4 regions of the Sporosarcina sp. 179-K 3D1 HS genome follow, and region 1 is predicted to be linked to each of the others. Evidence: riboswitches for the same ligand, from Rfam matches in the RefSeq annotation. Region 1 holds a riboswitch; each other region holds the start of a gene.
What was found. Region 1 has a riboswitch for S-adenosylmethionine ahead of AB1K83_RS15900 (methionine biosynthesis PLP-dependent protein). Riboswitches for the same ligand answer to the same signal wherever they lie in the genome.

Region 2: linked by a shared signal. The riboswitch ahead of AB1K83_RS14615 (O-acetylhomoserine aminocarboxypropyltransferase/cysteine synthase family protein) and the one ahead of AB1K83_RS15900 (methionine biosynthesis PLP-dependent protein) in region 1 are both predicted to bind S-adenosylmethionine.
Region 3: linked by a shared signal. The riboswitch ahead of AB1K83_RS10555 (bifunctional homocysteine S-methyltransferase/methylenetetrahydrofolate reductase) and the one ahead of AB1K83_RS15900 (methionine biosynthesis PLP-dependent protein) in region 1 are both predicted to bind S-adenosylmethionine.
Region 4: linked by a shared signal. The riboswitch ahead of AB1K83_RS12800 (methionine ABC transporter ATP-binding protein) and the one ahead of AB1K83_RS15900 (methionine biosynthesis PLP-dependent protein) in region 1 are both predicted to bind S-adenosylmethionine.

Annotation. Positions count from the first base shown of each region.
Region 1 covers NZ_JBFEGI010000014.1:88,008-95,241, reverse strand. Annotated here, with positions in the region: gene AB1K83_RS15910 (nicotinate phosphoribosyltransferase) at 1-1,241, opposite strand, end outside; gene AB1K83_RS15905 (aldo/keto reductase) at 1,444-2,298, opposite strand; SAM riboswitch class I at 2,452-2,555, shown strand; gene AB1K83_RS15900 (methionine biosynthesis PLP-dependent protein) at 2,636-3,757, shown strand; gene metC (cystathionine beta-lyase) at 3,754-4,935, shown strand; gene serC (3-phosphoserine/phosphohydroxythreonine transaminase) at 5,641-6,738, shown strand; gene AB1K83_RS15885 (hypothetical protein) at 7,081-7,234, shown strand, end outside.
Region 2 covers NZ_JBFEGI010000012.1:52,110-59,343, forward strand. Annotated here, with positions in the region: gene AB1K83_RS14590 (ABC transporter ATP-binding protein) at 1-442, opposite strand, end outside; gene AB1K83_RS14595 (ABC transporter ATP-binding protein) at 439-1,230, opposite strand; gene AB1K83_RS14600 (branched-chain amino acid ABC transporter permease) at 1,374-2,405, opposite strand; gene AB1K83_RS14605 (branched-chain amino acid ABC transporter permease) at 2,405-3,283, opposite strand; gene AB1K83_RS14610 (phenylacetate--CoA ligase family protein) at 3,315-4,643, opposite strand; gene AB1K83_RS14615 (O-acetylhomoserine aminocarboxypropyltransferase/cysteine synthase family protein) at 5,026-6,315, opposite strand; SAM riboswitch class I at 6,431-6,544, opposite strand; gene AB1K83_RS14620 (glycerol-3-phosphate acyltransferase) at 6,687-7,234, shown strand, end outside.
Region 3 covers NZ_JBFEGI010000007.1:25,871-33,104, reverse strand. Annotated here, with positions in the region: gene nosZ (Sec-dependent nitrous-oxide reductase) at 1-630, opposite strand, end outside; gene AB1K83_RS10565 (c-type cytochrome) at 648-1,070, opposite strand; gene AB1K83_RS10560 (histidine kinase) at 1,338-1,523, opposite strand; SAM riboswitch class I at 1,726-1,831, shown strand; gene AB1K83_RS10555 (bifunctional homocysteine S-methyltransferase/methylenetetrahydrofolate reductase) at 1,947-3,806, shown strand; gene metH (methionine synthase) at 3,787-7,234, shown strand, end outside.
Region 4 covers NZ_JBFEGI010000009.1:108,168-115,401, reverse strand. Annotated here, with positions in the region: gene AB1K83_RS12815 (dicarboxylate/amino acid:cation symporter) at 1-911, opposite strand, end outside; gene AB1K83_RS12810 (MetQ/NlpA family ABC transporter substrate-binding protein) at 1,113-1,985, opposite strand; gene AB1K83_RS12805 (methionine ABC transporter permease) at 2,106-2,774, opposite strand; gene AB1K83_RS12800 (methionine ABC transporter ATP-binding protein) at 2,767-3,792, opposite strand; SAM riboswitch class I at 4,034-4,139, opposite strand; gene AB1K83_RS12795 (thioredoxin family protein) at 4,190-4,489, opposite strand; gene AB1K83_RS12790 (toprim domain-containing protein) at 4,504-4,836, opposite strand; gene gcvH (glycine cleavage system protein GcvH) at 5,038-5,421, opposite strand; gene AB1K83_RS12780 (arsenate reductase family protein) at 5,494-5,853, opposite strand; gene AB1K83_RS12775 (acyl-CoA dehydrogenase family protein) at 5,961-7,234, opposite strand, start outside.

The sequences.
Region 1 (7,234 bases):
TTTGCCTCGAAATTCGTCACAAATTTTGAAATGAACGTATGGACAGGGTGGAACATTTTGATGCGTTTTTCGGAAGCCGGGTCTTCATCATACATCGTGATGTAATCCCCTTCTGCCATACCGTTTTCCCGGTCGATGATCCGGTAGAGTTTCTTCCGTCCAGGGGTTGTCACTTTTTCGGTTGTCGATGAAATTTTGATCGTGTCCTCCATTTCACCCGCTTCGTTTTCAATGGAGACAATTTTATAGACAGCCCCTAGTGCAGGCTGGTCGTAGGCCGTGATCAATTTTGTACCGATTCCCCAAACATCAACACGGGCTCCCTGCGCTTTCAAGTTCAGAATGGTGTACTCGTCCAAGTCATTGGATACGATAATTTTGGCATCCGGGAATCCTGCTTCATCCAGCATTTTGCGGGCCTCTTTTGAGAGGAACGCAATATCGCCGCTATCTAGCCGGATGCCTTGGAAGTTGATTTGATCCCCGAGTTCCTTCGCCACTTGGATGGCAGTCGGCACACCGATTTTCAGCGTATTGTAGGTATCCACTAAGAACACACAATCTTTATGGCGCTTGGCGTAGGAATGAAATGCTTCATACTCGCTTTTATATGCTTGGACCATGGAATGGGCATGCGTCCCTGCCACCGGAATGTCAAACCGCTTCCCCGCCAGGACATTACTCGTCGCTTCGATGCCGCCAATATATGTAGCACGTGCGCCCCAAATCGCCGCGTCCATCTCATGCGCCCGGCGCGTCCCGAATTCCATGACCACTTCATCTTTCACCACTTGCTTGATACGGCTCGCTTTCGTCGCAATCAACGTCTGGTAGTTGACGATATTCAGTATAGCCGTTTCAATCAGCTGCGCCTGGATTAACGGAGCTTCCACCCGCATGATCGGTTCATTTGCAAAAACGAGCTCGCCCTCTACCATTGAATAGATATCACCCGTAAAACGGAGTTCTTTCAAATACGCCAAGAAATCTTCCTGATATCCAACCTCATTTCGAAGATAGGCAAGGTCACTCTCGGTGAAACGAAGTTCCCGCATATAATCAAGAACACGTTCCAAGCCTGCAAAAAGAGCATAGCCATTCCCGAATGGCAATTTCCTGAAAAACAGTTCAAACACGGCTTTCCGATTATGGATTCCGTCTGCCCAATAGGATTCCGCCATATTGATCTGATAAAGATCTGTATGTAATGTCCAGCTATCGTTTGTATAGTTCGAACTCATCGCAATCTCCTTCTTCCACTTCCAAATGTGTATTAGTATACACCAGTATACTACATGTACCCGGAATCTGGCCGGTTCTAACCTATAGGGGAGCCAATATCCATTGTTCCTGGGCGCGCCACAGGAGTTATGAGAGTTTGCGCGGGATTCTGAGCGCTCCATACAAAAAGTGCCGGGCAGCCGCCCGACACTTTTCATTTTCTTATCGTTTCATGATGACCCCTGTAAAATCGAAATTATCCGGATCCGGGCCGACCCTTTTGTTTTCATTCAGCGACCCGATATTTTCCATCTCTTCTGCAGTCAGTTCGAAATCAAAGACTTTTGTATTGTCGATGATCCGGCTTTGCGTCACTGATTTCGGAATCGTCACGACGCCGTTCTGCAAGTCCCAGCGCAGCATGACTTGCGCTGTTGTTTTGCCGTATTTTTCAGCAATTTCAACCAACACCGGATTCTCCAGTAATTGTCCCCGCATGAGAGGAGACCAGGCCTCCAACTGAATGCCGTTTTCTTTGCAGAATGCCAGGAGTTCGACTTGTGTCAAGCATGGATGATATTCGACCTGGTTGACCATCGGATTAATTTCAGCCTCGGCCATCAGGTCCTCCAGATGGTGTATATTGAAGTTGCAGACGCCGATAGCCCGAGCACGTCCGTCTTTGTATAATTTCTCGAGCGCCTTCCAAGTGTCTTTGTACTTTCCAGGTTCCGGCCAATGAATCAAATACAGATCCACGTACTCAAGATCCAATCGTTTCAAGCTGTCATCGAATGCTTCTAATGTAGCCTCATAGCCCTGATCCGAATTCCATACTTTGGTTGTAACGAAGATTTCTTCACGGGGAACACCCGATTCTTTGATTCCTCGTCCGACACCTTCTTCATTACGGTAAATTGCGGCCGTATCAATGCTACGGTACCCTGCTTCCAATGCCCATTTCACCGCATCGACCACTTCTTGCCCTTCCTTGGATTGATAAACCCCCAAGCCCATCCACGGCATTTTCACACCGTTAGCCAAGGTAGCGCAATCCTGCAAATGTTTCGCCACCATTCCTACCCCTCCTACACTATGTAATACGACCATATTATCATAAGGTACCGGTACACCACAGAGGGATGCTTCCAGCGAAAATACCCTTGCAATAAAAACATCCTCGTGATAGAGTTGGATAAATCAATCTTATCAAACAACTTCATATCTGTATTCTTATCCAGAGAGACGGAGGGATTGGCCCTACGATGTCTCGGCAACCAGCCTATTGAGGTATGGTGCTAATTCCAATAGGCGAACTGCCTTGAAGATAAGGAGATTGACTTCATAAATTCTGAGGGTCCTCTTCTTCGAAAAGGGCGCTCTTTTTTATTCCATTAAGAAAAGGATGAATATGATGACGAAGAGAAGCTTGGCAACAACGTTAGTGCAACTGGGGAACCATAGCGACGTGAAAACAGGGGCGATCAACCCGCCGATTTATTTATCCACCGCCTATAAGCATGATGGCATCGGAAAAACGACCGGATACGATTACACGCGGACGAAAAACCCTACCCGAACGATACTGGAAGAAGGTATTGCCAAACTGGAAAGCGGGGATGCGGGATTCGCCTGTAGTTCCGGGATGGCCGCTATCCAATTGGTCCTTTCTCTCTTCCGCTCGGGCGATGAAATCATCTGTCCCGAAGACATTTACGGGGGGACCTATCGCCTTTTAGACTACTATTCTGATGTGTATTCAATTCATACAACATATACTGACTTTTCCAAGATTGAAGAAGTGGAAAAATGTATTACCGAAAACACTCGTGCATTGTTTATCGAAACACCGACAAACCCACTTATGCAGGAAATCGATCTTGAGACGTATGCACAACTCGCGAAGCAACACGGTCTTCTATTAATTGTAGATAATACTTTCTTGACGCCCTATTTCCAGCGTCCTATCGAATATGGAGCAGATATCGTCCTACATAGCGCCACGAAATATATTGGAGGGCATAATGATGTTCTAGCCGGCCTGGTTGTGGCGAAAGGCGAAGAGTTGTGCGAGCAATTAGGGAAAAATCATAACGCAATCGGGGCGGTACTCTCCCCTTCCGATTCATGGCTCGTCATACGCGGCCTGAAAACCCTCCATTTGCGAATGAAACAGCATGACGCAAATGCGAAGGCGATTGTGAAATATTTGGAGAGCGAACCGAAAGTGAGCGAAGTCCTCTACGCGGGGCAAGGTGGAATGCTATCGTTCCGCTTACAAGAGAGCGCATGGGTTGGCCCATTCTTAGAAAACATTCAGCTCATCACATTTGCGGAGAGTCTGGGTGGCGTGGAAAGCTTCATCACGTATCCCACAACGCAAACCCACGCGGACATCCCGGAAGAAGAGCGGATACGGCGCGGCGTCTGCGACCGGCTACTGCGTTTTTCGGTCGGTGTGGAAGAAGCGGAAGATTTGATTGACGACTTGAAGCAAGTATTCGCGAAATTGGAAAGCGAGGTACCCCAACCATGAGCAATCAACGATTGGAAACGAAATTCATCCATGCTTCAACGAGCGGTGACTTTGAACAGAAAACTGGGGCGGTAAATGTTCCGATTTATTTGTCGTCCACATTCCATCAGGAGAATTTTGATTCATTCGGCCCGTATGATTATAGCCGCTCGGGCAATCCGACGAGGGATGCGCTCGAAAAGACAATCGCCGAGTTGGAGGGCGGTGCAAGAGGGCTCGCATTCGCATCAGGGATGGCAGCCATTTCTTCCGCTTTCATGTTGTTGAAATCCGGGGACCATATCGTCGTGACAGAGGATGTGTATGGCGGAACGTTCCGTTTCATTACTCAAGTATTGACGAAGTTTGGCATTGAGCACACCTTTGTCGACCTGGCGGATTTGGAAGCGACCGCACAAGCGATTCAACCGAATACGAAAGTGATTTATATGGAGACGCCATCGAACCCACGCCTCGGCATTACGGATATCGCCGGAATCGTGGAGATCGCGAAAGCGAATGGCTGCCTAACCTTCTTGGACAATACGTTCATGACACCGCTCTACCAACGGCCAATCGAACTTGGTGTCGATATCGTACTGCATAGCGCAACGAAATTCCTGTCCGGCCATAGTGATATCATAGCCGGACTAGCCGTGACGAAAGATGAAGAACTCGGCAACCAGCTCGCCTTCATCCAAAACTCATTTGGTGCGATCTTGGGAGCACAAGACTCGTTCTCCCTAATCCAAGGCATCAAAACACTTGGCGCACGGTTGGCACAGTCGTCCGCTTCCGCGAAGAAAATCGCCGCCTATTTGAATGAACACCCGCTTGTCGAACACGTTTTTTATCCAGGATTGACCGGCCATCCGGGCCATGCCATCCATGCCTCCCAATCTTCTGACGCGGGTGCGGTCCTGTCGTTTCGATTGCCGAACCGAGAAACGGCCAAAGCCTTTGTTGACCAAGTCCAAATTCCGGTATTTGCTGTCAGTCTCGGCGGGGTGGAATCGATCCTATCCTATCCGGCACAGATGTCCCACGCAGCGATGCCAAAAGAGGAGCGGGAAAAACGGGGAATCACCGACGGCCTGCTGCGTTTTTCCGTAGGTTTGGAGCATGTCGATGATTTGATTGCAGATTTTGACCAAGCGCTCCAGGCTGCTGCCAAAGTGAAGCAAGAAGTGTCCATCTGAATACCAATAAGGGTTTGTCATGACGATTGTAATTACAGCCATGGGCCTCCCCATGGTTGTTTTCTTATTTGTTCGGAGTGTGTCCAATTGATTATGAGCGCGCAGCTGGGATTATGGGCGGGCCGCGCGAGATATCAGCGCTCCACACGAGTTATGAGCGGGCCGCGCGAGTTATCAGCGCTTCATGTGAGTTATGAGCGTCACGCGCGAGTTATGAGCTCCGCGCGGGAGTTATCAGCGATTCGCACGACTTATGGGCGCCACGCAGGAGATATCAGCCCTCCACACGAGTTATGAGCGCCCACGCGGAAGTTATCAGCGCTCCACACGAATTATGGGCGCCCCGCGCGAGTTATCAGCGCTTCACACGAGTTATGAGCGCCACGCGGAAGTTATAAGCGCTTCACACGAGTTATGAGCGCCGTGCGCGAGTTATCAGCGATTCGCACGACTTATGGGCGCCACGCGCGAGTTATCAGCGCTTCACACGAGTTATGAGCGCCGCGCGCGAGTTATCAGCGATTCGCACGAGTTATGAGCGCCACGCGCGAGTTATCAGCGCCGCGCGCGATTCATGAGCACTCCGCGCAATGTCCTGATCAAAATTTATAAAATGTGATTAGATATTTTCAACCATTTCTTATTACAAAGGTGTATAATTCCTTATATACATCATCCCAGTTACCACCAGAAGGAGTGTTTAATTTGAGTCAAACTAATCAACGTGCTTACAATTTTAATGCGGGTCCATCTGCGCTGCCGTTGGCGGTACTAGAAAAAGCGCAACAGGAGCTTGTCAATTTCCGCGGCACAGGTATGTCCGTTATGGAATTGAGCCACCGCAGTCCAGCGTTTGAAGAAGTACATAATGCCGCCATCAATCGCTTGAAAGCTCTATTCGCTATTCCGGATAATTACGAAGTCCTCTTTCTGCAAGGCGGAGCGAGTCTTCAATTTTCCATGATTCCGATGAACTTTTTGCCAGAAGGCCAACAAGCGGGCTACGTCATGACTGGTTCTTGGTCCGAAAAAGCCTACCAGGAAGCGGAATTGCTTGGCAAGCCGTACGAAATCGCGAGCACGAAAGACAATAAATATCGCAATATCCCAGCGTTGGATGAACTGCAATTCAACTCCACGGACGCCTATGTCCACGTCACTTCCAACAACACGATTTACGGAACACAATGGAGCGAATTCCCGGACACGGGCGATGTTCCGTTAATCGCCGATATGTCGAGCGATATTATGTCAAGACCTGTTGACGTCAGCAAATTCGGTATGATTTATGCGGGCGCGCAAAAAAATCTAGGACCATCTGGCGTAACAGTCGTCATTATCCATAAAGACCTTCTGGAAAAGGCGAAAAGCGAACTTCCAACTATGTTGAAATACAGCACACACTCCAAGAACAATTCACTTTATAACACGCCTCCGACATTCGGCATTTATATGCTCGGTGAAGTGTTGAACTGGATTGAAGAAAAGGGCGGGCTGGAAGCCGTCGCTAAGCACAATGAAGAAAAAGCAAAACTGATTTACGATGCAATCGATGACAGCAATGGCTTTTACAACGGACATGCCACTCCGGACAGCCGTTCCCTTATGAACATCACGTTCACATTGGCGAATGAAGAGCTAGAGAAAAAATTCTTGGCAGAAGCGAAAGAAGCTGGATTTGTCGGCTTAAACGGTCACCGTTCAATCGGCGGATGCCGTGCTTCCACATACAATGCAGTACCAATCGAAGCGTGCCAAGCGCTCCGTGACTTCATGCTTGATTTTCAACAAAAAAATAGTTAATCCGCTTTACCAGACCTCTAGTCATAACCCTATGACTAGAGGTCTTTTTTCATTTTCCATCGGCTCCTCACCTATAGGTTGACCAACCAAGAATCCACCAAATTTCAACATATAGTAAGGATGAAGCCGAAGGGAGGTTATAAAATGGGATCACATCATTGTTGCTGTTCGCATAGACGACATGAGGATCATGATTGCATGAGCAGGCGTTCATCATGCCACTCCGATTGTGGCGGGCACTCTCACCACCATTGTGGCTGTTGTCGGTGCAGTGGATGCCGCCACTTCAGTATCCGATTGGCTGGATTGCAAAACGGGTTTCATTTCAGGCTCCAACGTTTGTTGTGGAGTGAAGCGCAGTTCAAGCTGGAGGATGGCACCGAAGTAAAAGGGACGATCGTTTCGGTCGGGTCAAATTTTGTCGAAGTTCTCATGGATGACGCCAGTTCCCGGGAAAATGAGACAACCCTTGATTTGGATCACGAAGTAAATGAAG
Region 2 (7,234 bases), on a different contig from region 1:
GCTGACCGCCCGACATCGTTCCCCCAAGCTGGTCTTTCCTGTCTTTCAAAATTGGGAATAAATCAAAAACTTTCTCGATATTTTGCTCGATTTTCTTCATTTTTGATTTTTTACGGTGATGGTAGGCGCCAAGGTACAGATTGTCCAACACCGTCATCGTAGAAAACACTTGACGATGTTCAGGTACATGCACTAGGTGCTTTTCCACGACTTTTTCAGCTTCCATCCCCGTAATATCCGTGCCTTGATAAATCACCTTTCCGCCGGTTGGCTTCAAGAGTCCTGAAATCGTTTGCAATAATGTGGTTTTGCCAGCCCCATTCGCCCCTAACAGAGCCACAATCTCCCCTTTGTTGACAGATAGGGATACCTTGTCCAATGCTTGGATGGGTCCGTAACTAACCGAAAGATCAATGACTTCCATCAATTTTTCGCCGCTCATATCGCCTCCCCCACCTTTTCAGCTTCAGATTCATCTATATCAGCACCTAAATAGGCAGTGATAACCGCTTCATTCTCCTGTATCTCTTTCGGTGTCCCTTCGGCAATTTTCACGCCTTGATCCAGCACCACAAGCTTGTCACAGATGCTCATCACCAAATCCATGTCATGCTCTACGACGAGGACGGTAACACCCGAATCACGGACTTTTTTAATCAGTTCGCTCATTTCCAATGTTTCCTTATGATTCAATCCCGCCGCAATCTCATCGAGCAATAGAAGCTTCGGCTCCGTCGCAAACGCTCTAGCGAATTCCAAAAGCCTCAACTTCCCAAGAGATAGACTTGCCGCCTTTTGGTCATAGAGGTCTTCAAGGCCGAAAAACTCTAAATAACTCATCGCTTCGTCATACACTTTCCGTTCCCTTTTCGTCAAACCAAGCAACATGGAAGCCATTCCGAGTAGATCAGTTTTTGTTTTCATATGCTGACCAACCATCACATTTTCAATGACCGTCATATTTTTGAAGACCTGCAAGTTTTGGAAAGTACGTGAAATGCCCAATGGTGCAACCTGGAATGAAGGCAGCTTCTCAATCCGCTGTCCCTTGAAAGTAATCGTTCCTTCCGTAGGCGGAAAAACGGACGAGATCATATTGAACATTGTACTTTTCCCAGCACCATTCGGACCGATTAGTCCGACAATCTGTCCTTCCTGAACTGAAAAAGTCACATCACTATTCGCCACGACCCCACCGAATCTTTTTGTAATAGATTCCACTTGTAACAATTAAGACCGCCTCACTTTCAATCAAATACACTCTGACATCATTTCAATCGCCACTTACTAATCACGACTTTAGTAACCTTCCAATGCAGAGGAGTAGGGGAGAATAATCCTCCCCCTACTTTCCTCTATTTTAAAAAATCAATTTACAATTCTCGTTTTGCCGCTGCGACTTTAATCATTGATTTCTTACTGGATCGTTTAATCGCCAACGATTCAAACCAGTCAGCAATCGTAGGGAATAGACCACGTGGCAAGAAAATAACAACAAGCATCAAAATCAGACCGTAAATGACATGTTCGAAGTCACTTGTGATAAAAGGAAACTTTTCTCCAAGTGCGTGAACGACTATTCCGACTACTCTAATAAGCAAGGTCCCGATCAAAGCTCCCCAAACACTGCCACTTCCACCGAGAACGACCATTGCCAAGAATAAGATAGACGCATCAATCGTAAAGGCTGCAGGAGAAATACTATAACTCATATGAGCAAATAGCCATCCGGCTAGACCGGCAAACATCGCACTTAAAATGAAAATTTGCATCTTGTACTTGCCCGTGTTCACACCCATCGCACTGGAAGCAATTTCACTATCATGTATCGAACGGAGCGCGCGACCTACTCGCGAATGAACGATATTTAATGAAAGAACTAATACTACTAAGACAAAGAACCAAACTAGATAATAGTAAGGAACCCCTTGAGTAATGGACGTACCGAACAAATTAAGTTGTGGAATCCCGAAGAATCCCGATGCCCCCTTAGTTACCCCGCGCCATTCAACCAATAAAGTATGGACGATAATCCCCAAGGCAAGAGTCGCCATCGCTAGATAATATCCGCTCAAGCGAGACATCGTATAACCCATGATGAAGGCCAAAACGGCTGGCAGTAATAGAGCGACAGGCAAACTGATCCAAGGACTCCATCCCATCGTTGCCGTCAGTACCGATGTTGTATAAGCACCGATTCCGTAAAAAGCGGCTTGTCCCAACGAAATTTGTCCAGCGTACCCCATCAAGAGACCAAGCCCTATCGCGATAATGGCATAGATACCTGCAAAGGTCGCTTGGGTCAGATAGAAGGATTGCTTCACTACCATCGGGAAGACGAGGATTGCCAAAGCGAAAATGAGCACGCCTGACCATTTGGTCTGTTGAACACCACGAAGCTTCATTACAATCCTCCTTTTCCGACACTTTTTTCACCAAGAATTCCGCTTGGACGGATTAACAAGATCAATAGGATGGCCGAGAACGTAATTGCGTCTTTCATACCCGAGCTAATATACCCAGCTCCTAACGATTCCAACAAACCGATCAACAAGCCACCGACTACAGCTCCAGGTGCACTTCCAAGACCTCCAAGGATGGCTGCTGAAAACCCTTTGATACCCAACATGGCACCCATGTCATATGCAGGGAACATGATGGGAGCGATCGCAAGACCCGCCAATGCACCAAGCGCGGCACTTAATGTAAATGAAAGCGATGACATCCTTATCGGACTGACACCCATTAAACGAGCTGCCAACGGATTTACCGAAGAAGCTTGGAACGCTTTTCCAACCATTGTTTTATCAATTAGAATATAAAGAAGGAATACAACTAGCAACATGATCAAGACAACCCACATCGCTTGAGGAGTAATTGTCGCTCCTGCGACATTGATCGGCGTGTTTTCCGTGAAGGGAGCAACCCGTAATTGGTCCTTCCCCCACACCACACTCGCAATCCCGCGAATAAAAATAGACGCACCGATTGTCAGAATGATCAAACTGATTGCATCTGCGCCCTTTGCCCGTCTAATTAATATGAATTCCATAATCCAACCGAGAATGAGTACAAAGAAAATAGTGATGAAAAAAGCAAGCCAATAAGGAATGCCAGCCGTTGTCAAGGAGAACATCGTCAATCCGCCCAGCATGACAAATTCACCCTGCGCCAGATTAATCACTTTCGTAACACTATATATCGTTACGAAGCCGAGAGCGACAATGGCATAAATGCTGCCTATTGTCACTCCAGTCAACGTAAACTGTAGAAGATCCCCCATTTAATACACTCCTTTTTCTAAGGTGTCCTAATTAGACACCAATCGGGTTAGATTCCCGCTTATCAACTAAACGAATGGCCTTTCCTTCAGAGCGCGGAATTGTTTTTGGTGCATTAACGACTACATCCACGGAGATGAGGCATGTCGATTTCATTTGATGTTGTATTTTTTTCTTCAACGCAGCAATCAACGCATGATTTAGGTCTTCCTCTACCGTGGCATATAGAGTTGCGTCGCACTCGACATGTAGCTCGATGCCTTCCATAACCCCTTTTTGAATGCGGTGAATTTGATAAACAGGGAATAGTCCTTCAATTTTGAGTAGTTCTCTTTCCATTTCTGAAGGGAAAACGTTTACACCACGGACAATGAGCATATCATCCGTACGTCCTTTGACACGTGACATACGAGTCGTCGTTCTGCCACATTTACATTTTTCACGTGTAATGGAAGCAATGTCACCCGTACGGTAACGGATCACTGGCAACGCTTCCTTTTGAAGGCTCGTAAAGACGACCTCTCCACTTTCACCATCTGGCACCGGTTGAAGTGTATCCGGATCGATGATTTCAATAAAGAAGTGATCTTCCGCAATATGAAGACCATCTTGTGCTTCATGGCATTCCACTGCTACGCCAGGTCCCATAATTTCACTTAAGCCGTAAATATCAACAGCTTTGATATCCAATTTTTCCTCAAGTTTTGCACGCATTTCTTCCGACCAAGCCTCAGCACCGAAAATACCATATTTCAGCTCTGTCTCACGCGGGTTAATGCCCATGTCTTCCATTTTCTCGACAATACTTAAAATATAGGATGGTGTTCCGCAAATTCCTCTTGGTTTCAGGTCGTTGATCAACGTGATTTGACGCTCTGTATTCCCACCGGAGATTGGAACCGTTGCCACACCTAGCTCGTCTGCTCCTTGGTGAAGACCCAATCCGCCTGTAAACAAGCCATAACCGTATGCGTTATGGAATACATCGGACTTTTTTCCACCTGCCGCCACGATAGCTCGCGCCACAATAATTCCCCAGTTTTTCAAATCCTTTTCGGTATAGCCGACTATTGTAGGCTTGCCACTTGTCCCGGAAGAGCCGTGAATACGTGTAACTTCTTCAATAGGAACGGCGAATAACCCGTATGGGTACTGATCGCGGAAATCCTTCTTGATAGTGAAAGGTAGTTTTACAATATCATCTATAGTTTGAATGTCTTCTGGTTTAACACCTAGCTCATCAAATTTTTGTCTGTAGAACTCCACATTGTCATACACATTTTTCACCGTTGTCTTTAGACCGCTCAACTGCCACTCTTCCATTTGAGCGCGTGAGGCCGATTCAATTTCTGGATTGTACATAATAGCCTTTCCTCCCAATTGCATAGTAGTTTGGTCGCAATAAATATAACGAATAATAAACGAATTCGCTTTTGTCTGTAATATAAACATTAGATTAATACATAGTTTAGACAAAGTCAATACCAATTTCAGATAATTCTTTATTGGAAGTTATAGAGTGAAAGCACTTTCAAAGAGTTTCTAACTTTCTCTTTCCTGTTTAGTGGCTTGCTAGTATTGAGCATAAGTCCAAACGACCCTATAGCAACTTTATCAAGTATGTAGTTCTTTTAATCTGTTTTATAAAAATACGAAGTATATTCAAATAGTATTTTTCTAGTAAATAAAACGAAAACAAAAAGCGATTTCGAATGGGAAATCGCTTCTAGGATGAGGATGAGGATTATGCTTTTACAGCTGTAGCATTTTCAATTGCTTGTTTCAAATCGGCAATAATATCGTCTGCCGACTCCAATCCAACGGAGAGGCGGATGAGTTCTTCCGTTACACCGGAAGTTTCCAAATCTTCCGCACTGAGTTGCTGGTGTGTTGTCGAAGCCGGGTGTATAATGAGTGATTTTGCATCACCCACATTGGCTACATGGGACCAGATATTCACGTTATCAATGACTTTTCGGCCTGCTTCACGGCCGCCTTTGATGCCGAATACAATAATAGAGCCTTCACCGTGCTTCAAGTATTTTTTCGCAGCTTCATAAGACGGATGATCTTCCAGTCCTGTGTAAGTCACCCATTCGACGGCCGGATGCTCTTGCAAGAATTTCGCGACCTTCAGTGCATTTTCATTATGTCTCGTCACGCGTAGATGAAGTGTCTCCAGCCCTTGTAGGAAGTTGAATGCACTGTCCGGATCTAGGCAAGGTCCGAAGTCGCGTAGTAACTGGACACGTAGCTTCGTTGCAAATGCGGCGCCTGCCGTATCAATACCGTAGCGGAGTCCATGGTAGGTTTCATCCGGTTCTGTGAAACCTGGGAATTTTCCTCTTGTCCAGTCGAACTTACCCGCATCTACCGCTACACCGCCAATTGTCGTGCCATGGCCACCAATCCATTTCGTTGCGGAATGAATGACAACATCTGCACCGAACTCGATTGGATTACAACCATAAGGAGAAGCGAATGTATTATCTATTAAGAGTGGAATATCATTTTCATGGGCGACATTTGCGACCGCTTCAATATCAAGCACATGGAGGCTTGGATTTCCGATCGTTTCCGCAAACAACGCTTTTGTTTTCTCTGTAATGGCAGCACGGAAGTTCTCAGGGTCAGTCGCATCGACAAACTTTACATGGATGCCATAACGCGGCAAAGTGACAGCGAATAGATTATAAGTACCGCCATACAGATTGCCGGCCGCCACGATTTCATCTCCCGCACCCGCAATATTCAGAATGGAAAATGCGATGGCCGCCATGCCTGAAGATAGCGCGACAGCAGCAGTGCCGCCTTCCAAAAGGGCAATCCTCTCTTCAAATACCGAAACAGTCGGATTTGTAATACGTGTATAAATATTGCCCGCTTCTTGAAGGGCAAATAAATTTTGAGCATGTTCCGTATCACGGAATACAAAAGAAGTCGTACGATGGATCGGCACTGCTCGTGACCCTGTAACAGGATCAGGCTTCTGGCCTCCATGTAATAAGAGAGTTTCAGGTTGTAAATTTGACATCATTGATTACCTCCAAAATTGTAGTGGTTTAGATGGAATTACGGAGGCGGTAGGGGTAAGAAATAGAACAAAAACCCCCTTCGCTTAAGAAGAGGGTATGCTTTCGCTATTCCTCCCCTTATCTTTCAGACCGTTTGCACGAATCTGTAGGAAGTAGCACCTTTGCAAGTTGGCCTTGCCGGTTGCCGGGCATCGCAGGGCCTAGTCCCTCCGCCGCTCTTGATAAGAGTTGTGTATGTTTCAGTTTTCCATCTTGTGAAACAGTATAGAGGTTGTCCGCTTTCATTGTCAAGGGTTTATTTCAAATTTCTGAAACTTGCAATTGCTTAGAGATGGTATACTTTAGTTATTCGGATGATGGGGGAATGTTTATGGGAATTTGGCTATTCGGCATCTTGTTATGGGGGTATGCGATCGGGTGCTTGCATGGATCGGTCGTGGCTCAGAAACTATCCGGAGTTAATTTAAAAGAGACTGGCGTTAAAAATGCAGGCGCCTCCAACGCCACTATTGTACTAGGCAAAAAATTCGGCGCACTTGTCGCTTTGATCGATATTGGAAAGGGCGTTGTGGCCGTGTTGTTAGCGGGATGGGCCATCGGGATTGCCGATTTATCCGCGGGCGCCGGCTCCGCCTTGTTGTTCCTTGCTGGTGTGGCAGCGGTCCTTGGCCATGTCTTTCCGTTCCATATGGGATTCAATGGTGGGAAAGGGACCGCCACACTTATCGGGATTCTCCTCGCCCTTGATTGGAAAATGGGACTTATTGGTCTGCTTCTGTTCATCGTCGTCACTTTCATAACGGATTTCATTGTCTTCGGAGTATTGACGTTATACGTAGTACTTCTTTTTACCGCTTATTGGCTTGGTGGCGCTTGGACAGTCGGCTTGGCCATGTTGCTATTCGTCTTGGCCATTTG
Region 3 (7,234 bases), on a different contig from region 1:
CGCCTCTCTGTCGAAAGTGGTCATCGAGACGACACCTTTATATTCTTCTTCATACTCATCCAAAGTGGCATAGGCATCTCCCAATGGACGTGCAAACCGTGTCGGCAATGCAATGTACTCCGTATTTTCAGTGACGAAGACGCCCGCATGCGGCCCGCCCATATTCGGCAAGAACATCATATCCACTGTTTGGAATGTACTCAGATCGACGGCGGCAACGCGGTTATTCCCCACGTCATTCGCGAAAAGGAATTCGCCATCATACTCACCATCTGTCTCGGAAATCGAAGGGTGGTGGAAATCCCCCCATGTAAAACCGCCCAGCATTTCTTTCGTAGCGGAGTCAAATCCATATCCCGTGGCAGGATCGGGTGTGAAGACAGGGACTGTCCGGATTTTCCGCATGGAGGGGATCCCGTAGACGAACAGCTGGCCTGAATGCCCGCCAGAAGCCATCATGTAATATTCATCTTTTTCCCCGTACGGTACATACACTTTTTCCGCTTTGGTCTTATTGGACTCGGCATTTTGGTTTCCTTTATTAAAATCTGCAAAAAAGACGATCGCCACTAATAACCCTAGAACAATGCCAAATATAGCAGCTAAAACTCTCTTCAAATTCGTATTCACTCTGCCCACCTCGATTCTTATTTCTCAGATGCTGTCTTCAGGACATCGATGATAGCCGCACGATCTTCATCAGATAACGGATTGCCTGCAATGACGCCGGACATCACGGCAGAAGTCGGCTGTTTCAGGAATGAATCCAGATCGACGCCATGCTTGTCCTTGACGCCATCGTACGCATGCGATAGATCCGGTCCAGTCGTCCCGCCTTCGATACCGAGTGAATTGACGGCATGACAGGATAAACAACTATTCGTATTCAACACTTCTGCTTCCGCCGGCACCGATGCCTGCTCTTCGCCTTGTCCTTCTTCATTCGCCGGCTCCGTCGCGCCACTTTCGGTAGTTGCCGTCTCCTCTTTATTGCCTTGGCTAAAGTAAAAATACCCTCCAGCAAACGCCAATACAAAGGCGACAATAAAAATGATGCCGTTTGTCTTCATAAGCTTATAACCTCCTTTTCTATTGCTAATTTAATAAACTTGTATTTATAATACAACTTTATCACAGTCTTATAGGGCAGTCCCAAAACTCCTAATCACTTCATCAATTCTTCACAATTAACCGAGATGGATTTGTAACAATTTCTGTTCTGACAGGCGATCATGCGGCGTCCTTATGGCATTGCGGAAATATTCCGCAAGTTAGTAATCTATATTACCCTCTCCTACTAGCAAACAAACAAAAACGGATGGCCGAATCGCCACCCGTCAGTATTTTTCCCCTTCATCTTTAGGAAAGAGGAAAAAAGATATGCCCCCGCTTACGATCATCGCTCCGATGGTAATGAACACCCGGGATGTCGGCGGGACTTCCTGATAATTTTTACTCAACATCATCCAACCGAACGATCCGACAACTAACATGATCGGGATGATAAATTTAAGTGCTCTCAATCATTCCACCCTCTACTTCCTTTGTCATGGTTGTCTCCATAATACCATACTCCAGCAATGGAATTTGGAATCGGCAAACTGGATACAGGGTCGGACTCGTATCACCTTAAAACCGATATGCTACTAAGGAATTTAACAAAAAGACTTGACGGCACGGATTTTTAACGTTACGATGTTTTCAACAATTCAAATAAAATAAAGATTCTTATCGAGAGAAGCTGAGGGAACTGGCCCGAAGACGCTTCAGCAACCAGCCGGTCGGCAAGGTGCTACCTCCAGCAGGTCTTCGACGGCCTGGAAGATAAGAAGGAGCGAATATACACGTCTAAAGCCTTCTTTCTCGATGAAGGCTTTTTTTACTTTTAATTCGAGTTAAAGCAACTCTGCCAAGGCATAACCGTTTGTAGAAAGGGAGATCGCACTATGTCATTGCTAGAAAAACTGAAAACCGATGTTCTGACCGCCGATGGAGCAATCGGGACACTGCTTTATTCATATGGAATTGATTTTTGTTATGAAGAATTGAATGTTGAAAAGCCTGAAATCATTGAAAAGATACACCAAGATTACATCCGGGCAGGTGCCGACGTCATCCAGACGAACACGTACAGTGCGAATGCTCTGAAGCTGGCCCGCTATGGAATGGAAAACCGGGTGAAAGAGTTTAACGAAGCGGCAATACAAATTGCAAAGAAAGCGGCTGCTCCGGGTGGACAATTCGTCCTTGGCACAATCGGCGGCTTCCGCGGCATACGGAAAAGCGACGCCACGTTGCAAGAAATCCAGAAGGTCGTCCAGCAACAGGCTGAGCATCTATTGACTGGGGATCCGGACGGAATTCTCCTAGAAACCTATTATGATTTCGAAGAATTATCCGCTGTCGTTCAGATGCTTCGTACCATGACAGACACGCCGATCATTGCCCAAGTCTCGATGGAAGAGCCGGGCGTATTGCAGAACGGAATTTCCCTAAACGATGCACTTCATCAATTGGAGGCGCTTGGTGCGGATGTGGTCGGTGTCAACTGCCGTCTCGGTCCTTTCCATACAATCCAAGCTTTTGAAGAGGTCATTTTGCCGGAGAAGGCATTTTTATCCGCCTATCCGAATGCGAGCCTGCTCGACGTGGAAGATGGCCGGATTGTCTATGTATCCGAGGCGGATTATTTCGGCCGGGCCGCCCTGTCCCTTCGCAATGAAGGCGTCCGTCTGATCGGCGGTTGCTGCGGAACGACGCCGAAGCATATCGAAGCGGCGAAAAAGCAACTGGCCGGTCTCGCTCCAGTCGTAGCCAAAGAAGTGAAAAAACAAAAGCCGGTGGTCATCCGCGAAGCAAACCCGGCTATCAATGAGCCAATCCACGAAAAAGTGAAAAGAGAACGATCCGTCATTGTCGAACTGGACACACCGCGGACGTTGGAAATCGAAAAATTCATCGAAGGCGCAAATCTGCTCCACGAAGCGGGTGTCGATGCTGTCACAATGGCCGATAACTCACTCGCCTCCCCGCGAATCAGTAACGTCGCGATGGGCGCCATTCTGAAACAGCAATATAATATAAGACCACTCGTCCATATCACATGCCGCGATCGCAATCTGATCGGTCTGCAATCGCATCTGATGGGACTGGATGCGCTTGATATCCAAGATATTTTGCTTGTCACGGGGGATCCGACGAAAGTAGGCGACTTCCCAGGCGCGACCAATGTCTATGACGTGAACAGCATGGAATTGACGCAACTGACCAAGCAATTAAATGAAGGAATCTCCTTCTCCGGCAAACCGTTGAAGAAGAAAGCTTCCTTCTCAGTGGCAGCCGCCTTCAACCCGAACGTCCGGGTCGTGGAGCGTGCCGTTAAGCGTTTGGAGAAGAAAATTGAAAGTGGTGCGGATTACTTCATTAGTCAGCCGGTTTATTCTAAAGAAAAAATCGAAGAAATCTATGAATCGACCAAACATTTAGATACGCCGATTTTCATCGGCATCATGCCGTTGACCAATATCCGTAATGCGGAATTCCTGCACAATGAAGTGCCAGGCATCAAATTATCAGATGAAGTATTGGAACGGATGCGTGCTTGTGGGGAAGACCGTCAAAAATCGACGGAGGAAGGTGTCCGGATTGCCAAAGAACTGATCGATACGGCGGCGCAGCTCTTTAATGGCATTTATATCATCACGCCTTTCCTTCGTTACGATATGTCATTGGAATTGATTCAACATATAAAAGAACTTGATGCACAGAAGGAGAGGGAACTTGTCCATGCCGATTCATCCAATTGAACAACAACTACAGAAAAGAATTCTCATCATAGATGGTGCAATGGGCACGATGTTGCAAGCAGCTGACTTGACCCCCGAAGATTTCGGCGGCGAGGAGTACGATGGCTGTAACGAATTTTTGAATATTACACGACCTGACGTTCTGGATCGGATTCACCGCGAATACTTGGAGGCGGGTGCGGACATCATTTGTACCAATACATTTGGTGGCACACCGATTGTCCTCGATGATTACGACCTCGGTGATCGGGCGCATGAAATCAATTTTGAAGCGGCTCAGATCGCGAAGAAATGTGCAGAAGACTTCTCAACACCGGAATGGCCACGATTCGTCGCGGGCGCGATGGGACCGACGACCAAGACGCTTTCCGTCACAGGCGGAGCGACATTTGATGGATTGACCGAAGACTTCTATGTGCAGGCAAAAGCGCTGATCGAAGGCGGCTGCGACTTGCTATTAATGGAGACGAGCCAGGATATGCTGAATGTCAAAGCAGGCACACTCGGCATCAAGCGCGCATTCGAAGAGACCGGTAAAGAAGTCCCTGTCATGATTTCGGGTACTATTGAGCCGATGGGAACAACGTTGGCCGGCCAAAGCATTGAATCGTTCTATATTTCAATCGAACATATCAAGCCACTTTCGGTCGGTTTAAACTGTGCGACAGGTCCTGAATTCATGACCGATCATTTGCGCTCCCTATCCGACTTGGCAACGGGCTATGTCAGCTGTTATCCGAACGCCGGCCTGCCGGATGAAGAAGGGCATTACCATGAATCTCCTGAGTCCCTCTCCAAGAAGTTGGAAGGATTTGCGGAGAAAGGTTGGTTGAACTTGGTTGGTGGCTGCTGCGGTACGACCCCAGCACATATCCGTGCGATCCGGGAAGTGGTCGATGGGAAAACACCTCGCCCACGACCTGAAGAGTCGCATGGTCATGCCGTTTCGGGAATTGAACCCCTGCTCTATGATGACTCGATGCGGCCTCTCCTAGTCGGTGAACGGACGAATGTCATCGGTTCCCGGAAGTTCAAACAATTGATTGTCGATGGGAAATTTGAAGAGGCATCCGAAATCGCGCGTGCTCAAGTACGCGGCGGAGCGCATGTCATCGATATCTGTTTGGCAAACCCCGACCGGGATGAGCTGGAAGATATGAAGCAATTCATGAAAGAAGTCGTTAAAAAAGTGAAAGTGCCTCTCATGATCGACTCGACGGACGAAAAAGTCATCGAAGAAGCATTGAAATACTCCCAAGGGAAAGTGATCATCAACTCCATCAACTTGGAGGATGGCGAAGAGCGTTTCGACGCGGTCATGCCTCTCGTGAAAAAATACGGGGCAGCCGTCGTTGTCGGTACGATTGACGAGATCGGCATGGCAGTCACCCGCGAACGGAAGTTGGAAGTGGCCCAGCGCTCCTATGATTTATTGGTCAATAAATGGGGGTTGGCCCCGGAAGACATCATTTTTGACCCGCTCGTATTCCCTGTCGGTACAGGAGATGAGCAATACATCGGCTCCGCTGTGGAAACGGTGGAAGGCATCCGGATGATCAAGGAAAAAATGCCTCGTGCGTTAACGACCCTCGGTGTGAGTAACGTTTCATTCGGACTTCCGCCGGTCGGCCGTGAAGTGTTGAATGCCGTCTATTTGTATCACTGTACGCAGGCCGGTCTGGATTACGCGATCGTCAATACGGAGAAATTGGAACGTTATGCTTCAATTCCGGAAGCGGAAGTGAAAATGGCAAACGAGCTGTTATTCTCCACAACCGATGAGACACTTGCCGAATTCACCAACTTCTACCGCGGTAAGAAGAAAGAGAAAACAGAGGATGATATCCCGAAAACCGTACCGGAACGACTTAGCTATTATGTCGTGGAAGGGACGAAAGAGGGATTAATTCCCGACTTGGAAGCAGCATTGAAAATGTACGATGCTCCGCTCGATATAATCAATGGCCCATTAATGGAGGGCATGGCGGAAGTCGGCCGCCTGTTCAACGATAATCAGCTCATTGTTGCGGAAGTGCTGCAAAGTGCGGAAGTGATGAAAGCGTCCGTGTCATTCCTGGAGCAGTTCATGGATAAAAAGGCGGATGATACGGGCAAAGGGAAAATCGTACTGGCGACCGTCAAAGGCGACGTCCATGATATCGGGAAGAACCTGGTCGACATCATTTTAAGCAACAATGGCTACCAAGTCGTCGATCTTGGCATCAAAGTGACTCCTGCCACACTGATTGAGGCCGTACGGAAAGAGAAGCCGGATATTATCGGTCTGTCGGGATTACTTGTCAAATCGGCGCAGCAAATGGTGTTGACAGCCCAAGACTTCAAAGCAGCCGATATTGATGTGCCGGTCCTCGTTGGCGGTGCAGCCTTGACACGCCGATTCACCGAAACGAAAATTGCGCCGGAATACGACGGGCCAGTCCTCTATGCGAAAGACGCCATGTACGGACTGGAACTGGCCAACCGGCTGCAAAATAAAGAAGAGAAAGTAGCCTTGCTAAATGAATTAATAGAACAACAAGAACGCCGGGCAGAAAATGATGCAATCAAAGCAGCGAGACAAGCCGAATCGGGAGCTGTCGCGGTAGCCGTCCGCCCGGTCAAAACAGTGCGTGAAGACGTTCCGGTCCGTGTACCGAACGACTTGCGCCGACGTGTTTTGAAAGATTATTCCGTTTCCCATTTGTACCCATACGTCAACATGCGCACGCTGATTGGCCACCATCTTGGCTTGCGTGGCAACGTTGATAAAATGTTGGAAGAGCGGGAGCCGCGGGCAGTCGAGCTGCATGAAATGGTCACCAGTTTTTTAGAATCCGGCAACTTGACAGCATCGGGGCTGTATCAATTTTTCCCTGCCCAATCCGATGGCGATGATGTTATCATCTATGATCCGGAAGATGGGAAAACAGAAATCGAACGCTTCACATTCCCGCGCCAAAGCAAGGAACCGTTCCTGTGCCTCGCCGACTACCTAAAACCGGTCAGCAGCGGCATCATGGACTATGTCGGTTTCATGCAGGTGACCGCGGGACATGGTGTCCGCGACTTCGCCAACCGATTGAAAGCGGAAGGGAAATTCTTGGAGAGCCACGCATTCCAGGCGACTGCTCTGGAGCTTGCGGAAGGCTTCGCCGAGCGGGTCCACCAAGAGATGCGCGACCAACTGGGTATCTCCGATCCAACTGATTTCACGATGCGCGAACGGTTTGCCGCAAAATACGAAGGCCAACGCTTCTCTTTCGGCTATCCGGCTTGTCCAAACCTGGAAGACCAGGCAAAACTATTCGGACTGCTGAAACCGGAAGACATCGGTGTCCATTTAACTGAAGAATTCATGATGGAGCCGGAAGCTTCCGTTTCGGCCATTGTTTTCGCCCATCCGGATGCTCGCTACTTCAATGTAGATT
Region 4 (7,234 bases), on a different contig from region 1:
ACACCGATCGAACAGGATACTAAAGTGATCGTACTTCCGGACAAATGGATGGTCGCAAATAACGGGATTGTAAAGTCCGTGACACGTTCCGAAGCACCTGTTTGGCGTGCTTGCCGCAGCGTAACAGGAATGGAAGCTGCCGAAGATTGCGTGCCGATCGCCGTCAAATAAGCCGGAACCATCGTTTTCATTAAGACGAATGGATTGCGTCTTGCAAGTGAGCCCGCAACCGAATATTGGATTGTCAACATGGTTAGATGGAGCACAATGATCATGGCGAAAACAAAGGCGAAAACAGATAGTACCTTCGCCACTTCACCAGTGTAAGTCATGTTGAGGAAAATACCGAAAATATGCACAGGCAATAAAGGGATGATAACATTCGAAATTACCTTTTCAATTAATACATTGAGTTCTTCAAACACAGCGAGCAAGGATACGCTTTTGATGGAGGCCATACCGATTCCAAATAAGAAAGCTACGATCAAAGCCGCCATAACTCCCATGATTGGCTCCATTTCCAGTTCAAAAAACGAAGTGGCAGCAGCCTTCCCTGCATTTTCAACAACTGAATCGCCCGGTTTATGAATCACATTCGGCAACAGGGTCGTTGCCACAAAATAAGCCAGAACCCCTGCAAAAATAGTGGAGAGATAAGCAAAAACCGTAGCAAGACCGAGCAGTTTCCCGGACCCCGTCCCAAGCTTTGCAATCCCCGGCGCGATGAAAGCGATAATGATCAGGGGCACGATAAAATTAAGAAACCCACCGAATAGCATATTGAACGTAGCAAAAAGACGGGTGAAATTCGTAGCGAGCCCCTCATGTATGTTCGGAAGGAGGATTCCCATTCCCACGGCCAATCCGATAGCAATCAGGATTCTCCCGATCAGACCAATTTTCCACTTCACTATATGTCCTCCTCAAATGAACAGATGTATTATTTTATAAGCAAAATCACCTTATCATATCTTTATGGGCTTGGGAATAGTGTGAAAAACATTTGTATTTTTCAATCTTTATCATCATAGAACCTGCATGGGAAAGGGTGGTTTAACCAATATAAAAAGCTGCCTCGACACCGGAAAACCGGATCGAGACAGCCAAGATAATTATTGTTCCACTGGAACGACTGAGCCGCCCCACTCTTCCAGGATGAAATCTTGAATTTCTTTCGACTTCAACACTTCAACCAACGCTTTGATCGAATCTTTGTTTTCATCGCCTTCACGGACAGTGATGATATTAACATAAGGCGAGTCTGTTTCTTCAAGTGCAATTGCGTCTTCCAACGGATTTAAACCTGCGTCAATGGCATAGTTTGAGTTGATGAGAAGTGCATCGCCTTCCCCATTATTGTACAGTTGGGGCATCAATGCAGGCTCATAGTTCGGATCGAATTGAAGATTTTTTGGATTCTCCACAATATCTTCCAACTCCGCTTTCACTTTCTCCACGCCGTCTTTCAGTTTGATAAGCCCATTCTCTTCCAGCATGGCAAGCACGCGACCATGGTCAGAGACCGAATTACTGATTAAGATAGTTGCACCTTCCGGTAATTCCTCAAGAGTTTTGTATTTTTGGGAATACACGCCGATCGGTTCGATGTGGATAGCCCCTGCATTGACAAAATCATAGCCAAAATCTGCAATTTGACCTTCCAGATACGGGATATGTTGGAAGTAGTTCGCATCCAAAGTTTTTGATTCTAAATCTTTGTTCGGCAATACATAGTCTTGATAGGTTTCAATTTCCAGTTCAAAACCTTTTTCCTCCAATAATGGCTTAGCTTCTTCTAGAATAACCGCATGTGGTGTATTGGAAGCTCCAACAACAATTTTAGTCAATTCTTCTTGTTTGTTTTCTTCCCCTTTATTTGCTCCGTCAGTTGTACTTTGACCGCTAGTTCCTGTATCTTTCGTTCCGCAAGCGGCAAGGGACAGGACAAGTATCGCAAATAGGATTCCAGCTAAAAGCTTCTTCATCTAGTTCATTCTCCTTTATTGTTTGGTTTTTATAGTAAACAGGGAACCCGTAACCTACTGTCGACACGTTGCCCGACTTTTCATAAGTATGTACAAGGTTTCCTGTTATTCCCTGAAGTATTACCGTTTGTCCAACTGCTTGACAATCATGTCTCCAATCATTTGGATAATGAAAACAATGATTAAGATTAAAATGGTCGCCATTAATGTAACGTCATCTCGACCACGTTGGAAACCATCCAGATAGGCAAGATTTCCAAGACCTCCCGCCCCGATGATTCCCGCCATGGCGGTATATCCGACAAGCGCAATAGCAGTCACCGTGATGCCTGAGATGAGCGCTGGCATGGATTCCGGAAGTAACACTTTAAAAATGATCGTCCGCGTTTTTGCGCCCATCGACTTGGCAGCTTCAATAACGCCTTTATCGATTTCCTGCAAAGCTATCAACACCATTCTGCCATAAAACGGCGCGGCCCCGATGATCAGGGCTGGCAACGCTGCATTCGGTCCACGCATCGTGCCAACGAGGAATGTTGTAAATGGTATTAACAATATGATCAGGATGATAAAAGGAATCGAGCGGAATATATTGACGACCGCGCCTGTTACGACGTTGACGAATCTATTTTTCCATAGCTGCCCGGGACTTGATAAAAACAGCAGCACGCCGAGCGCAATCCCTAGTACGAATGTGAAAAACGTTGAAATGGCCGACATATACAATGTCTCATAGGTCGCTTCCCACATTTTGTCCCATTTCACATTTGGAAACCATTCCTCAATCATTGCCGATCACCTCCGTCTGGACACCTTGCTCATGAAGATAGTGAATCGCTTCGGCAATCAATGTCTTCTCACCAACGAACTGAAGGATCAACGTTCCATAAGCCCCGCCCCGCGTCGTCGAAATATTGCCTTGCACAATATTAACATCGATTGTAAATTTCCGGATGAGACTGGCGAGGACCGGTTGTTCTGTTTGCTCTCCAACGAAAACAAGTTTGATCAATTCACCGGTTGGTATTTCTTCCTTCATATGGCTTAACGCCTGCTTCGTTTCAGCTGGCTCCGTCAACTGGGAGACGAAGCGCTTGGTAATCTCGGCTTGTGGTGACTGGAAAACATCGAGGACATTGCCCATTTCAACAACTTTCCCGGACTCCATGACAGCCACCCGATGGCAAATTTTCCGAATGACGTGCATTTCATGTGTTATCAGGACAATCGTCAGCCCCAGCCGCTCATTGATGCTCGTCAACAGATCCAATATGGAATCCGTCGTCTCTGGATCGAGAGCGGATGTCGCTTCATCACATAGAAGGACCTCGGGATCATTGGCCAGTGCACGGGCTATGCCGACACGCTGTTTTTGACCACCCGATAATTCGGAGGGATAGGCATTTTCCCGGCCGGCCAATCCTACCAAGTCTATCAATTCATTTACTTTCCGTTCGCGGTCCGCTTTTCGGACCCCTGCGATTTCAAGCGGAAACGCAATATTTTCTTTAACCGTGCGAGACCAAAGCAAATTGAAATGCTGGAAGATCATACTGACCTTTTGCCGTGCCTCCCGCAACTCTCTGCCTTTGATTGCCGACATTTCCCGGCCGCCGATGAAGACATTTCCACTGGTCGGCATCTCCAGGCCATTCAACAGACGGATTAATGTACTTTTCCCCGCGCCACTATATCCGATGATGCCGAAAATTTCCCCATCCGCAATTTCAAGCGACACAGAATCCACTGCCCGAATACGGGTTGAACTCGTGCCGAACTCTTTATTGACATCTGATAACCGAATCATCTTCTCACCTCTACAAAAATCAATTACGCCTCGGCGTAATTGTGAATCGAACAGCGAAGGGTTCGATTTGCCGTATTTCTGCGTTCTTTGCAGAAATCAAGGCACTTTCAGGCGTCGTGGAAAAAGACTATTTCCATCTGAACTCCCTCAAAATCGGACACCCGCTGAATAAAAATAAAAAACCTTCCCGCAGACGGCAGAAAGGCTTGACGTTTTCATTAGGAATGAATGTCCATCCGATCTCTCATCTTTCAAAGCGTCCGCTTTGCGTGATTTGGCACCATTTCACTTGCGTGACGGTTGCCGGGTTTCATCGGGCACTATCCCTCCACCACTCTTAATAAGAGTAAACTATTCAAATGACAAAACAAAATTTATCATATGAAGGCTCCTGATGTCAACCGATTTTCTCAAGAAGATACGGAACCGAATGGAAAGCATAAATCTTATGTTCGATTCGGCCATCTTTCTGAATTAAAAGACAAGGAACACTTTCGATTTCATAATCCACAGCCAAAGACTGCTCGTAATTCAGATCTGCTTTACCTATTGGTAAAGCCGGCTTCATAGCTGCGACGACCTCCATCATTTTGCTGGCGACGGCACATGTTCCACACATCGGCGTATATAAATAATAGACAGCCGTTTGAGACTTATCTATATGGCTTTCCCATTTTTCTCGAGTCCAAATTTCCAATTATTTCTCATCCTTCAAAATAAAAATTCCGAGCGGATTTTAAAGTCTGCGCCAAGTAAAATCGTGGCTAATGTTTTATAAGGGGTTTTTTCCACTTCCTTGTATATCTTATCGGTATATAAATGGAAGAATTCAGGAAATTCTCTTTTGAATAACGTGCGGATTTTCTCGCCCGATTCGTCCGCATCAACAAATACGAAGACTTCATGCTCTTCGTAAGGCTCTAACAACTCCTCCAGTCGATACGTGCTGACCGTGCCGTTTGTACATATGATATGGACTGGTTCTGCCAAGACTTTCAAAAGACGTTTTCGATCCGATCCGCCCTCGACAATGATGATTTTCATCTCTTCCATAGCACACATTCCCCCTGCCGGATTCATACTATTTCCGTCAACGTAGATGCTTACAATGAAGTTAGTTTTGGCGTATTGGCACTCACTTATCCACTTGCAGAAGTTGAAAATCCTTATTTTCGTTCACCATGACCGACTTTTAATTGAATATAAAGTCAAAGACGCCGACACGAGGGCGGCGTCATGTTGCAATTATTCACCAATCGTCATTTCATCGTATGCTTCAGCAGTCATCAACGCATCCAATTCGGATTGGTCCGAAGCTTCCACCACGATCATCCATGCGCCTTCATATGGCGATTCGTTCACCAATTCAGGGCTGTCTTCCAATTCTTCGTTCACTTCCACAACTGTACCGCTAATTGGCGCATAAAGCTCTGAAACCGTTTTAACGGATTCGACGCTACCGAATGGCTCGTCCGCTTTCACTTCATCCCCAACAGATGGAAGCTCAACGAAAACGATATCGCCCAGTTCAGCTTGTGCAAAATGTGTGATCCCAATGCGGTATTTTCCGCCTTCTTCTTTTACCCACTCATGCTCTTCCGAATAACGCAAATCCTTTGGTGTGCTCATTCCTTACCCCTCCAAATTAGATTCATTCCATTTAATTTTGACACACTCGTTGTATAAAGACAAGGAATGACATTACGTTGCCCAGACATTGTGAAACTCTTCGTCTTTGAAGCCGACCGTGGCTTTACCGTCCCCGAAGACAATCGGTCGTTTGATCAACATACCGTCGGAAGCGAGCAAGGCAATTTTCTCATCTTCGGTCATCGTCGGCAACTTCTCTTTCAAGTTCAATTCACGATATTTCTTACCGCTCGTATTGAAAAACTTCTTTAATTCCAGATCGGATGCTTCGATAATTTCCCGCAATTCTTGCTCTGACGGCGGGTTCTCTGCAATATTCACCTCAATAAACTCTGTTCCATTCTCTTCGAGCCACTTTTTTGCTTTGCGGCAAGTTCCACATTTCGGGTAGCCGTAATATGTAAGTCCCATGGCTTTGCACCTCCATTTTCTCCAGTATACCAAAAAGCGCCCGGAACCTGAAAGTCGGTGGGTCCCAAGCGCTTGATGGATCATGAAGCAAATGAAGATTTGTCGGCTTATACGATATATTTTTCCGCTTCGATCAGCTTCTCTGCGGCTGTCCGTTTTTTCGCAATGATATTATAAGGATTCGAGCGAGTCAATTTTCGCAGTGCAGACAGCATCATGCGCTGGTTATCGCCTTCGACGGATGCCAAAAGAGTTTCTCTGGCGTCCTTCTCGATTGCTTCAAAGGCTTCTTGGCAGAAGATTTGCGTATAAAGGATCTTTTGTTGTTCGTTTTCCTCGCCATTTTTGGCAATTGCTTTTTCCGTCCGGAGAAGTGCGGATTCCATAGCGAATAGATTATTCGCAATATCCGCGATATTCACAAGCACTTCTTGTTCTGCATCAAGTTTCGTTCCAAAGCGTTGGGCTGCCATACCCGCTGCCAATAGTCCGATTTTCTTGGCGTTTTTCACAAGCACTTTCTCTTGGGCCAGCGCTTCCTCCCCGATTTCTTCAGGCATCATCATGAGCAGCTCTTCTTGTAAACTTTGTGCTTTTTGCAATAAAGGCAATTCGCCTTTCATCGCCTTCTTCAAGAATGTGCCTGGTACGATCATACGGTTAATTTCATTCGTCCCTTCAAAAATCCGGTTGATGCGGGAATCCCGGTAAATGCGTTCCACTTCATACTCCTGCATGAATCCGTAGCCCCCGTGTAGCTGGACCGCTTCATCAACGATATAGTCGAGCACTTCGGAACCGACCACTTTGTTGATGGAACATTCGATTGCATATTCCGCGATGGAAGCAGCTACCGCTTTTCCGTCTTTCTGCTGTTCCGGTGTCATTTGGCTATTGCGTTCTTCGAAATAGCCGACTGTGCGGTAGATCAAGCTTTCCGTCGCATAGAGCTTGGATGCCATCGTCGCCAGTTTCTCTTTCGTCAAGTTGAACTGGGAAATCGGTGTGTTGAACTGCTTCCGTTGGTTCGTATACGTGATGGCAAGTTCCAATGCACGTTTCGAACCGCCGACTGTGCCGACTCCCAATTTATAACGCCCGATATTCAGGATATTGAACGCGATAACGTGCCCTTTTCCGATTTCGCCGAGCAAATTTTCAACCGGCACTTCGGCATCTTCCAAAATGAGCGTCCGTGTCGAAGATGATTTAATCCCCATTTTCTTCTCTTCCGCACCGACAGAAACGCCCGGGAATTCCCTCTCTACAATGAATGCGGAGAACTTATCTCCATCAATCTTTGCATAAACGACGAATACGTCCGCGAATCCGGCATTCGTAATCCATTGCTTTTCACCGTTTAGAATGTAATGCGTTCCCG